One region of the Bradyrhizobium ganzhouense genome, then DNA from elsewhere that is predicted to be linked to it. Evidence: predicted binding sites of a transcription regulator. Region 1 holds the regulator's gene; each other region holds the start of a gene.
What was found. The regulator LexA, encoded in region 1, represses DNA repair genes until DNA is damaged. The targets are predictions, from matches to a motif close to TGTTCNNNNTGTGTTCNG.
Positions count from the first base shown of each region.

Region 2: ACLFLU_RS12345 (DUF3072 domain-containing protein) is a predicted target of LexA. The motif match lies at 1,172-1,189, and genes of this name have one in related genera.
Region 3: ACLFLU_RS39690 (DNA recombination protein RmuC) is a predicted target of LexA. The motif match lies at 1,253-1,270, and genes of this name have one in related genera.

Region 1 is NZ_CP181318.1:5,166,738-5,170,629, forward strand. Features, by position in the region: gene glp (gephyrin-like molybdotransferase Glp) at 1-1,207, shown strand, start outside; gene lexA (transcriptional repressor LexA) at 1,384-2,085, shown strand; gene ACLFLU_RS23695 (hypothetical protein) at 2,263-2,466, shown strand; gene ACLFLU_RS23700 (hypothetical protein) at 2,660-3,094, shown strand; gene ACLFLU_RS23705 (ComEC/Rec2 family competence protein) at 3,105-3,892, opposite strand, start outside.
Region 2 is NZ_CP181318.1:2,691,544-2,695,435, forward strand. Features, by position in the region: gene ACLFLU_RS12335 (hypothetical protein) at 226-588, shown strand; gene ACLFLU_RS12340 (DUF6496 domain-containing protein) at 601-867, opposite strand; gene ACLFLU_RS12345 (DUF3072 domain-containing protein) at 941-1,135, opposite strand; gene ACLFLU_RS12350 (hypothetical protein) at 1,251-1,469, shown strand; gene ACLFLU_RS12355 (hypothetical protein) at 1,505-1,705, shown strand; gene ACLFLU_RS12360 (hypothetical protein) at 1,780-2,022, opposite strand; gene ACLFLU_RS12365 (hypothetical protein) at 2,120-2,323, opposite strand; gene ACLFLU_RS12370 (hypothetical protein) at 2,502-2,753, shown strand; gene ACLFLU_RS12375 (sensor histidine kinase) at 2,750-3,892, opposite strand, start outside.
Region 3 is NZ_CP181318.1:8,528,217-8,532,108, reverse strand. Features, by position in the region: gene ACLFLU_RS39690 (DNA recombination protein RmuC) at 19-1,221, opposite strand; gene def (peptide deformylase) at 1,393-1,917, shown strand; gene fmt (methionyl-tRNA formyltransferase) at 1,930-2,865, shown strand; gene truA (tRNA pseudouridine(38-40) synthase TruA) at 2,865-3,602, shown strand; gene dapE (succinyl-diaminopimelate desuccinylase) at 3,760-3,892, opposite strand, start outside.

The DNA of each region.
Region 1 (3,892 bases):
CCTGATGCCGGTTTCCGATGCGCTTGCTGCCGTGCTCGCCGGTGCGGAGCCGCTGCCCGAGGAATCGGTCGCGCTCGACTCGGCTTTTCACCGTGTGCTCGCACGCGACGTCGCGGCGCGGCGGACGCAGCCGCCGCAGGCGATGTCGGCGATGGATGGCTATGCCGTCCGCGCGGCCGATGCGGCCAAGATTGACGCGCAGCTCAACGTCATTGGCGAAGTCGCTGCCGGCCGGCCGTTCGCAGGAACTGTTGGCGCCGGCGAAGCCGTACGGATCTTCACCGGTGGCGTCGTTCCTGATGGCGCGGATGCGGTCGTGATCCAGGAGGACACCGTCGCCGATGGCAAGCGCATCACGATCACGGAGGCCGCCGTCACCGGGCGGCACATCCGCCCGGCCGGCATCGACTTCTCTGAAGGGGACGTGCTCCTGCGCAAGGGCGCCCGGCTCACCGAGCGCGATCTCGCGCTCGCCGCCGGCATGAACCATCCGCAGTTGGCCGTCCGCCGCCGTCCAAAGGTCGCGATTCTCGCGACCGGCGACGAGCTTGTGATGCCGGGCACCACGCCCGGCCATGGCCAGATCGTCTATTCCAACGGCTACGCCCTGCATGCGCTCGCCCGCAGCGAGGGTGCTGACACCATCGACCTCGGCGTTGCCGCCGACACGCTTGCCGCCACCACCGCCGGCATCCGCCGCGCGCGCGAATCCGGCGCCGACATCCTGGTCACGACCGGCGGTGCCTCGGTCGGCGACCACGATCTGGTGCAGCAGGCGCTGAAGGACGAAGGCACCTCGATGGCGTTCTGGAAGATCGCGATGCGACCGGGCAAGCCGATGATGAACGGGCAGCTCGGAGCGATGCGCGTGATCGGCCTGCCCGGCAATCCCGTGTCATCCTACGTTTGCGGCTTCCTGTTCATGGTGCCGCTGATTCGCGCGTTGTCGGGCCGTTCGATGGTTCATCACCGCCGCGAACGCGCCGTGCTCGGCCGCGACGTCGGCGCCAATGACCAGCGCGAGGATTATCTGCGTGCGCGCCTCGATGTGCGTGATGACGGCACGCTGATCGCCCTTCCCGTCAATCACCAGGACTCCTCGCTGCTTGCAAATCTCGCTGCGGCACAGGCACTTCTCGTGCGCGCACCATTCGCTCCGAAGGCCGACGCCGGCGCTGCTTGCGAGGTGCTGCGACTGCCCGCTTGAGCGCATCGTTCGCAACCGTTCTGCGAACTTTGTCGCGTTCACGCTAAATTAAGCAGTTGCGGAACATGTATCGAACATATAGTGTCCGTTCATGATTTGTTTCGAGCGTGCAGCGGCTTATTGCTGAATTCAGCGTCTCGGAATCGAACGACGTCAACCGGGGGATTTTGGTCGAGATGTTAACGCGCAAACAATACGAGCTCCTGCGGTTCATCAGCGAGCGCCTGAAGGAAAGCGGCGTGCCGCCCTCCTTCGACGAGATGAAGGACGCGCTCGATCTGCGCTCGAAATCAGGCATCCACCGCCTGATCACCGCGCTCGAGGAGCGCGGCTTCATCCGCCGCCTGCCCAACCGCGCCCGCGCCATCGAGGTGATCAAGCTGCCTGAGCTCCAGGCCGCCGCCGGCAGCCGCCGCGGCTTTACGCCGAGCGTCATCGAAGGCAATCTCGGCAAGGTCCGCACGACGTCGAGCCTGCCCGCCGACGAGGGCGAGCGTCCCGTCGCGGTGCCCGTGATGGGCCGGATCGCGGCCGGTACGCCGATAGAGGCTCTGCAGACCCGTAGCCACACCATCAGCGTCCCGCCCGACATGCTCGGCTCAGGCGAGCATTACGCGCTCGAAGTGCGAGGCGACTCCATGGTCGAAGCCGGCATTCTCGACGGCGACATGGCGCTGATCCAGCGCAACGAGAGCGCCGATACCGGCGACATCGTGGTCGCCCTGATCGACGACGAGGAAGCGACACTCAAGCGCTTCCGCCGTCGCGGCGCCTCGATTGCGCTCGAGCCGGCGAACGCGGCCTATGAAGTCCGCATCCTGCCGCCCAACCGGGTCAAAATCCAGGGCAAGCTGATCGGGCTGTACCGGAAGTACTGAGCGCGTCGCGGTCGACGACCGCCATCAACGATTGGAGCGGACGATTGTCCGCTCCGGCTGGATAGTCTTTCTGGTTTTGCACAGATTATCCGGCCACCTCTCCAGCGCTACATCCTCGGCACGCCGCAACGAAGCGCGCATCGCTTCGCAGGCCTTTGACAGACCGAGGAGACAACCATGCGCAAGATCGTTCTGAGCACAGTTGCGATGGCGTTGATCGTAGCATCCGCGTCGCAAGCTTTCGCCGCACAGCCGCAGCACCATGCCCGCAAGGCACCGCAGGCAACCGGCGAGCAATTCCGCAATGCCCGCAACGCCGTCGAGCAGCCGTCGCAACCGGCCTGGCCATATTCGGGCTGGTCGGCACCTGCCGGCCGCTGAGCCAAAGCGTTCACCGAATGCACGGGGGCAGCCTTTGTTCCTTGCGCATCTGAAAAAGATAATGTGATCGCGCTCTGCGGAGGCGAGCCGCAGATTTGCCCACAAAAAAGCATATGATCACAGGCTTCCACTCTGATAGAGGCCTGCGCCTCAGAAGAGGCGCGGGTGCTCTATCCTGAATGAGGAGCACCCAATGTGTGACTACAGCCTGCACGCTGTCGCGACGCGCCCCGCAGAAGTCGGCGAGACAATCGTCACGACAACATTCCGCGGCACCTCGACGCGCGGCTTCGCCTCCGAAGCCGATATGTCCGTCGCCGTCTGCCTGCTGCCGGGAACGGAGCTCGCCTTCGCCGACAACGTCCGCTACGACAATCGCTGGATCTGGACACGCACCGTCAACTCGCGCGTCGGCAAGTTCGGCAAGGTCGATCCGCACGTTCCCGACCGCCATCACGACGCGATCGAATTCCCCGACGGCAAATACGTGCTGGTGACGCAGCTCGTCGAAGGCCAGCGCGCAACCGTGCTGCAACTGCCCGTGACCCAGCCGCTCGGCGAGCGCGAGCAAAAGCCGCAGATCATTGCCGACAGCCGCTCGACGCCTGCGCGTCTGCCGATCGGCTAAGCTGTCGATCTTAGTCCTCCGCCTGAAGATCGGCCTCCGACGGTGTTGCGTCACGGACGCGCGGAGCTGCCGACCGCGGTATGAGGGTCTGTTCGAAATCTCCATCGCCGGCCGCCGCCGGCGACCAGGGGCGGTTTGCGCCCCTCGCCTTCACCGCCTGAATCGCAAAGCCGTCGCCACGCCGCGTCAGTGCCAGCGCGCCCTGGCGCGCGAGACGTAGCCGATCGACCACCATCGCACCACAATCCGGCGGCGCGGGCCTTGCCGTCACCACCAGTGACGCGCGGCCGCAATCGTCACTCAACGCATCGATGCGCAGCGCCAGCGCAACCATGCGGCCGTCGGCAAGCGGCGTCACGCAGCCGGCATCGTCGCATGACACGCTGTCACCGAGCGAGGCGCTGGCCGCATCGCGCGGATCAGCGTCCGCCGCAAGCCACTCCTTCAGCAGGAAATTGTCCTTCTTCGTCCTGATCAGATGCAGCTGCCCGTCCCGGCCTCGCACCGCGACGTTCTGGCCGTCACCGGCAATCAGGATATCGGGTTGCCGGACCGACAGCCCCCAGACGGTCGCAGCCACGAGCACGCAAGCACCTGACCAGCGCAGCGGCGTGCGCAACAGGCCCATCAGGATGAGCCCGAGGCTCGCGGCGATCAGCGGCGCGGTGCCGAAGGCGCCGACGTGACCGATCGCACCGGGCAATGCCGCCACCCAGCGCGTGACCAAGATCATCCAGTCGATGCCGATCCCCATCAGCCACCAGAACACGCCGTCGAGCCCGAACGGGGCCGCGAGCA
Region 2 (3,892 bases), 2.5 Mb from region 1:
CGTGCGCGCCTGTCGAGATACCCACAGGCCGCCGATAACATTCTCGTTAACGGCAGCAATGATGACGGGTTCGTCCGAAAAAGCCGCGTTCGCTCGTCAGACTTTGGAATCGCGTATTGTGCTCTGGCGGCAATGACGGCGCCGAGGCAAATTGCAGGAGTGGAACTTCGAACGTCCGGCTGCTTTGTGGAACCGGCCGGTGGTTCGCATTTGATCGGTGCCGACATGGATCGATTGAAGCTCTCGCTGAGACTTGCGCTGCTCGCGGCGCCGCTCGTGCTGTCGACCGGAAGTGCCTTGGGGCGCGATGACGGCCGCTTCACCGATTCTCCGCTAAAGCCCTGGTTCGACAGCTTGCGCAGCCATCTCGGTCCGTGCTGTTCGGATGCCGACGGTGTTGCCGTGGCCGATCCTGACTGGGACTCGCACAATGGGCACTACCGGGTCCGTCTTGATGGGGAGTGGGTCGAGGTCCCCGACGAAGCCGTGATCACCGAGCCGAACCGCGCCGGCCGCACCATGGTCTGGCCGGTCAAGACGGCGTTCGGTGTTTCGATCCGCTGCTTCATGCCGGGTAGCATGACCTGACGCCGGTCGGCGTCACCGCTTCGCGGATTTGCGCTTCGAGCTCTTCTTCGCGCTTTTCTTCTTGGACGTCTTCCGCTTCGACGCCTTCTTCGGCACCTTCTTGCCCTTCGCGCGCGCTTCCGACAAGCCGATTGCGATCGCCTGCTTGCGGCTCTTCACGCGTCCGCCGCGACCGCCGGGCCCGCTCTTTGCAGTCCCCTTCTTGTAACGCCGCATCTCGCGCTCGACATCACTGGCAGCGCTGCGTGAGTAGCGGCGCTTCTTTGCCTTGCGTGCCATCAACTCTCTCCCTTTGGCCTCGGAAGAGAACAGGAGTGTTGACGCAGCGTTCCAAGGCCACTGGCCGCGCGCCTCAGAAGGAGTTCGCGAGTTCGATCTCCGCTTCAAGCACCTGGATGCGGCGCGCGGCTTCGGTAGAGGACAGACCGCGATCGTATTGCGCGGGCTGGTAGGCCTCTTCGCTCAGCCGCTTCAGCCGCAGCCCCTGCGCCCGGGTCATCTGCTCCATGAGAAAAGCCTTGGCGTCGTATTTACCCTGAACCTGCATGTCCGCTCTCCATTCCGAATTCGTGGCTTGACTATATGTTCTTATTTTGTTCTAACAAGCCATGGACAACAGAATTAATGAAATTCGACGCAAAATCAGCGCCTTGAGGCTGGAGATGGCCGATGTCGAGGCGACCGTACGCGATCTCGTTAATCGCGATCGTGACTGCACCGAACGGGCCCAGGCGCAGATGGGCCTGCGCCGGAAAATCAATCTGCTGATCGGCGAATGGAAGGCCGCTGGCGGTGGCGGGGTTTTGCCCGACATCCGCGACCGGGTACGTCTTGGTCCGCTGAAGAGCCGCCTTAACATCACTGACATCCGACGCAGCTAAAGCGGTCGCGCAAAGCGACATGCCGGAGCTTGTCGATGCCGGATGCCGAAATGGCCGCCCTGCTGCGGGCGGTCCTCGATGAAGTCTGTGCCGACCTTGCGCCGTCCGAAATGGCGATGCGCGAACGAATTGCCGCACGACTGAGTGATCGTGTTCGATCGGGGCAATGTTCGGTCGACGATTTGAGGCGGGCGGGCAGGGATGCTCTGATCCGCGCGCCGACCATGTGGCCTTGAGAGGATGTTCAGGGCACCCAAGCAAAAGGCCCCGCTTTCGCGGGGCCTCAGCTCTGTCGAGCTTACTCCCGAGCTTACTTGGTGTTGCTCGGGGCGCTCTTGTTGTTCGTCATGGCGCCGCCCTGGTCGGAGCCGGTGCCAGAGCTGTTCTGACCGGAAGCGTCGCTGCCCTTGGACTTCGTGTTGGCGCCTGTCGTTTGCGAGGACGAGGTCGATGAATCATGCTTGGCCTTGTGCGACTTGGCCTGCGCGGCAATGGGTGCGGCGGCGAGGCCGATCGCTAACATCACGGCGAGAGCGAGCTTGGTCGTGTTCATGCGCGGGAACTCCCTGAGTTGAATTTGACGCAGGCAGCCAACCGCCATTCGCCGCGGGAGTTCCGAAAAATACATGGCATTGCGCTTCACGCGCGCTTCAAGATTCCTTGTCCTCGTTGAGGATGAACACGACGCCCGTCAGCGCGGCACCGATGGCAAACGTCGTCACCATCGTGCCGACAAAGACGAAGGCTGCCGCACGGCCGCCGTGGTTTAGCAATTCTGCGACCGCAGGATTGGCCAGGATCAGTGCGAGCGTGAAGGCCAGACCGAGTGCCGCGCCCATCGTCGCATGCGTCATCAGTTTGATGATGCCGGTGGGAGAGATCAGACTTGGCGACCTATTTGGCGACTTTTTTGCGCGCATGGAACTGCCGATCGATCTGGCATGCCAACGCGCGTCGTAGTCGCGGGTTCCATCGCGCATAAAGGAATTGTCATGAGCCGCTTCATCCGACGTTCATGCCGATCTTGCGAGGATGAACGGCATCAACACGGGAACATTCGCTATGGGTAAGGTGGTCTTTCTCTATCGCTCGCTGGCCTACCGCAACGCAGCGGCCGACATTTTGCGCAAGGCGCGCAAGCTGCCGCGGGGTGCAGAGCGCAGCGCCGCCCGCCGCTATGCAACGGCGTTGCGCGATCTTGCGAAAACGGAAGCTTGGCTCGAAGGGCGTGTCGCCGATGAACCGCGGCCGATGTTACGGCTGAAGGTCGCTGCGTCGCGCTAACCCGACGCGCGCTGAAGTTCGGGAGAAGTGCTGGCCCCTAACTTGTCCTGCGCCGCCGATGTTGCCGCGCTCTTGCGCGTCAACGGCACATCGAGACGGCACAGCAGGCCCTCTGAACGCCAATCGAACAGCGCCTGTCCGCCGAGCTGGGACTCGACACTGGCCAGCAGGCTTCTTGTGCCGAAACCACGCGACTTCGGCGTCCTGACCAACGGCCCTCCGGTCTCCTCCCAGGTCAAGATGAGGAGATCGTTCTCGGCCTGCCAGCCGATCGCGAGCCGCCCCGAGCGGGTCGAGAGCGCGCCATACTTGGCCGAATTGGTGAAGAGCTCGTGCAGCGCCAGCGCCAGCGTCTGGGCGGTCGCCGGCAGCAATTGCACCTCGGGACCCGCAAGCTTGATCTGTCCGCCGAGCGAGTAGGGCGCAAGCTCTTCCTCGATCAGCTTGGAGAGCTCGGCGCCCTGCCAGCTCGACAGCGACAGGATGGTGTGCACGCGCGCGAGCGCATTGATGCGTCCCTCGACGGCATTGACGTAAGCCTTGACCCCGTCGGCGCGGGTAAGGCGCACGATCGACTGTGCCAGCGCCAGCGCATTCTTGGCGCGGTGATCGACTTCGCGTGCCAGCAGGTTCTGCCGTTCCTCGGCGCGCTTGCGTTCGGTGATATCGACGGTGACGCCGCTCACCCGCACCACGCGACCGCCCGGATCCACCGTTGCGGCCGCTGTGCCGACGCACCAGCGCACATCGCCACCGGGTCGGCAGACGCGAAACTCTCCTTCATAGGCGTGCGCACCGGTATTGAACGCGGCAATCGCCTGGCCGAACCGGTCGATGTCATCCGGGTGCAGCAGCGCCTGGATATTGGCCGAGGTGACGTTGAAGGTCTCCGGCGTCACGCCAAAAATGCGGTACTGGCCTTCGTCCCACATCCAGTCGCCATTGACCCAATCCCAGTCCCAGGATCCCATCTTGCCGGCGGCGATTGCCAAGCTGCGCCGCTCTTCGCTTTCGCGCAGCTTTGCGGTGGAGTTCTCGAGCTCGGCCGTGCGGGCCCGGACGCGATCCTCGAGATCCTGGTTCAGTCGTTCGAGCTCGCGTGTCTTGCGATAGAGCTCGGCAAACACCTTGACCTTGGC
Region 3 (3,892 bases), 3.4 Mb from region 1:
CGGGGCGAGATAAGGAACTCACTCCCCCGCCTGGAGCTTCCTCGGAAACAGCTCCGGCGCACCCGTCGTCACCAGCCGCGGGCCGTCCGTGGGTGTGTCGGTCTTGCTGAAATCGAGCTCCTCGATTCTCCCCGCGCGCTTTTCGATCTTGTCGGCGGAGATCAGGATCTGGTGGACGTCCTCGTTCGCGTCCGCAAAGTGCTTCTGCAATTTCAGCACGCGGTCGCGCAGGCGGCCGAGATCGTCGCCGAGCTTGATCACCTCGGTCTGGATCTGGTCGGCGGCATCGCGCATGCGCGCGTCCTTCATGATCTGCTGCATCACCTGGATCGCGAGCATCAGCAGCGAGGGCGACACCAGCACGACCTTGGCGCGATAGGCCTTCTGGATCACGTCGTCGAAACCGTCATGGATCTCGGCGTAGACCGATTCCGACGGCACGAACATCAGCGCCATCTCCTGGGTCTCGCCGGTGACGAGGTATTTTTCGGCGATGTCGCTGACATGCTTCATCACGTCGCCGCGCAGCCGCTGCGTGGCGGCGCGCTTTTCCTCGTCGGACCGCGCATCGTGCAGCGCGGTCATCGCTTCCAGCGGGAATTTCGCATCGATGCAGAGCGGGCGCTGGTCGGGCAGGAACACCACGCAATCCGGCCGCTTGCCGGTCGAGAGCGTGAACTGGAATTCGTAAGCGCCCTTCGGCAAGCCGTCCTGGACGATCGCCTCCATCCGCGCCTGGCCGAAGGCGCCGCGCGACTGCTTGTTGGCGAGCACGTCGCGCAAGGTCGTCACCTGCGTGGTGAGGTCGGTGAGGTTCTTGTGCGCGTTGTCGATGATGCCGAGCCGCTCGTGCAGCGCGCGCAGGCTCTCCATGGTGTTGCGGGTCGAGTGCTCCATGGACTGGCCGACCCGATGGGTCACCGAATCCAGCCGCTCGTTGACCGCGCGCGCCATCTCGGCCTGACGGCCGGCCAGCGCCTGGGTCATGGCGTCGGCCCGGCCGGCGGCCTCGCTCTGGGCGTGCAGCACCTGGCTGAGGCGCTCCTCCAGCTCGTCGGCGCGGATGGCGTGTGCCATGGCGAGTTCCGCGCCGCGCCGCCCGGATCGCGCGATCACGACGGTAATCAGCACGAGGAGGATGAGGACCAGGGCGCCGAAGCCGATCAGCGCATCGATCGTGCGCACCGGCCAGTCGCCCAGCATGAAAATGATCTCGTTCATGCCCGTCCTTCTACCCGATTCGCCGGGGCATACGAACGAATAGCGAACATTTATGGTTAATCGATCCCTAATCCTTATGGTTAACGAAACCTGAAGTTTTATGGTTAGCGGACCGTTAACGCGTTCCCGGCCGCATTGACCGCTTGTCGCGCGCAGCTTAAATCGCCCGCCATGGCCCTCAGAGAAATCATCATCCTGCCCGACAAGCAGCTGCGTCTGGTCTCCAAGCCGATCGAGAAGGTCACGCCGGAGATCCGCAAGCTTGCCGACGACATGTTCGAGACCATGTACGACGCGCCCGGCATTGGCCTGGCGGCGATCCAGATCGCGCAGCCGCTGCGGCTGATCACCATGGACCTCGCCAAGCCCGGCCAGGACGGCGAAACCAAGCCGGAGCCGCGCGTCTTCATCAATCCCGAGATCATCGCGTCTTCCGAGGATCTGTCGGTCTATGAGGAAGGCTGCCTGTCGATCCCCGAATATTACGAGGAGGTCGAGCGGCCGGCGAAGGTGCGCGTGCGCTTTACTGATCTGGACGGCAAGGTGCACGAGGAGGACGCCGAAGGCCTCTACGCCACCTGCATCCAGCATGAGATCGACCATCTCAACGGCGTGCTGTTCGTCGACTATCTCTCGAAGCTCAAGCGCGACCGCGTGATCAAGAAATTCGAGAAAGCCGCCAAGCGCGCGGAGTAAGGTTCTCCGTCGATGCCCCTCCGCCTGATCTTCATGGGCACGCCCGATTTCTCCGTGCCGACGCTGCTCGAGCTCGTCGCGCACGGCCACGAGATCGTGGCTGTCTACACCCGCGCGCAGAAGCCGGGCGGGCGGCGCGGTCTGCAATTGCAGCCAACGCCGGTCGAGGAGGCCGCGCGAAAACTCGGCGTGCCCGTGCTGACGCCGAAGACGCTGAAGACGCAGGAAGCGCTCGACGAGTTCAGCGCGTTTGGTGCCGATGCCGCCGTCGTCGTCGCCTACGGCATGATCCTGCCGCAGGCGATCCTCGATGCGCCAAAGCTCGGCTGTTACAATCTACATGCTTCGCTGCTGCCGCGCTGGCGCGGTGCCGCGCCGATCAATCGCGCGATCATGGCCGGCGATGCCGAGAGCGGCGTGATGGTGATGAAGATGGATGTCGGTCTCGACACCGGCGACGTCGCCATGGCCGAGCGCCTTTCGATCACCGACACCATGACCGCGGTCGATCTGCACGATCGCCTGTCCCGGCTTGGTGCCGATCTGATGGTGCGCGCCATGGCCGCGCTCGACCGCGGCGGCCTTCAGCTCAAGAAGCAGAGCGAGGACGGCGTCACCTACGCCGCCAAGATCGACAAGGCCGAGGCGCGGATCGACTGGAGCAAGCCCGCGCACGCGGTGCTGCGTCACGTGCACGGCCTGTCGCCGTTTCCCGGCGCCTGGGCCGAACTCGCCGGCGCCAGCGAAAATGCGCGCGTAAAAATTCTGCGCTGCGAGCTCGCCAAAGGCTCCGGTGCGCCGGGCGAGGTGCTGGATGGCCAGCTCACCATCGCCTGCGGCGAGGGCGCGATCCGCATCCTCGAGCTGCAACGCGAGGGCAAGGCCCGGATGCAGGCCACCGACTTCCTGCGCGGCGTGAAGGTCGAGCCGTCGATGCGGCTCGCCTGATGCCCCGCTACAAGCTCACCATCGAATATGACGGCGCGCCGTTCTTCGGCTGGCAGATTCAGGACACGCTGCCGTCGGTGCAGGGCGCGTTGGAAGCGGCGGTGAAGGCAATGACCGGCGCGGACGTGCGGGTGCATGGCGCGGGCCGCACTGATGCCGGCGTGCACGCGCGCGGCCAGGTCGCGCATGTCGATATCGAGAAGTCATTTCCGCCGGGTCGCTTTCGCGATGGATTGAACGCGCATCTGCGCCCGCATCCGGTTGCGGTGCTCGAAGCCGACATCGTGCCTGATAGTTTCGAGGCGCGCTTCTCGGCCGTCAAGCGCCACTACCGCTACCGTGTCGTCAACACCCGCGCCAATCTCGCGCTCGACATCGGCCATGCCTGGCGCGTGCCGCGACGGCTCGATGCCGACGCAATGCATGCCGCGGCACAGCGCCTGCTCGGCAAGCACGATTTCACGACCTTTCGCGATACCGAGTGCCAGGCCAAATCGCCGGAGAAGACGCTCGACCAGCTCGACGTGCTGCGCGACGGCCGCGAGATCACCATCGTCACCTCGGCGCGCTCGTTCCTGCACAGCCAGGTGCGCTCAATGGTGGGGTCGCTGGTCTGGGTCGGCGAAGGCCGCTGGACCGCGGATGATCTCTCTGCAGCGCTAGAAGCTCGCAATCGTGCGGCCTGCGGCATCGTCGCGCCGCCGGAGGGGCTGTATCTGGTGAAGGTGGATTATTGATTCTTTCTTCGCCTCTCCCCGCTTGCGGGGAGAGGCCGCGTCGCATCGAAGATGCGAGGCGGGTGAGGGGGACTCTCCACGAGTCCGCTCCTTGATCGCGGAGGCAGCCCCTCACCCCAACCCTCTCCCCGTAAGAACGGGGCGAGGGAGCAGAGCCTCAAGCAAAATACCGCGTGAGTATCCCCCGATACACCTTCGTCAGCTTCTCCAGATCAACCACCGGCACGCGCTCGTTGACCTGGTGCATGGTCTGGCCGACGAGGCCGAACTCGATCACCGGGCAATAGCTC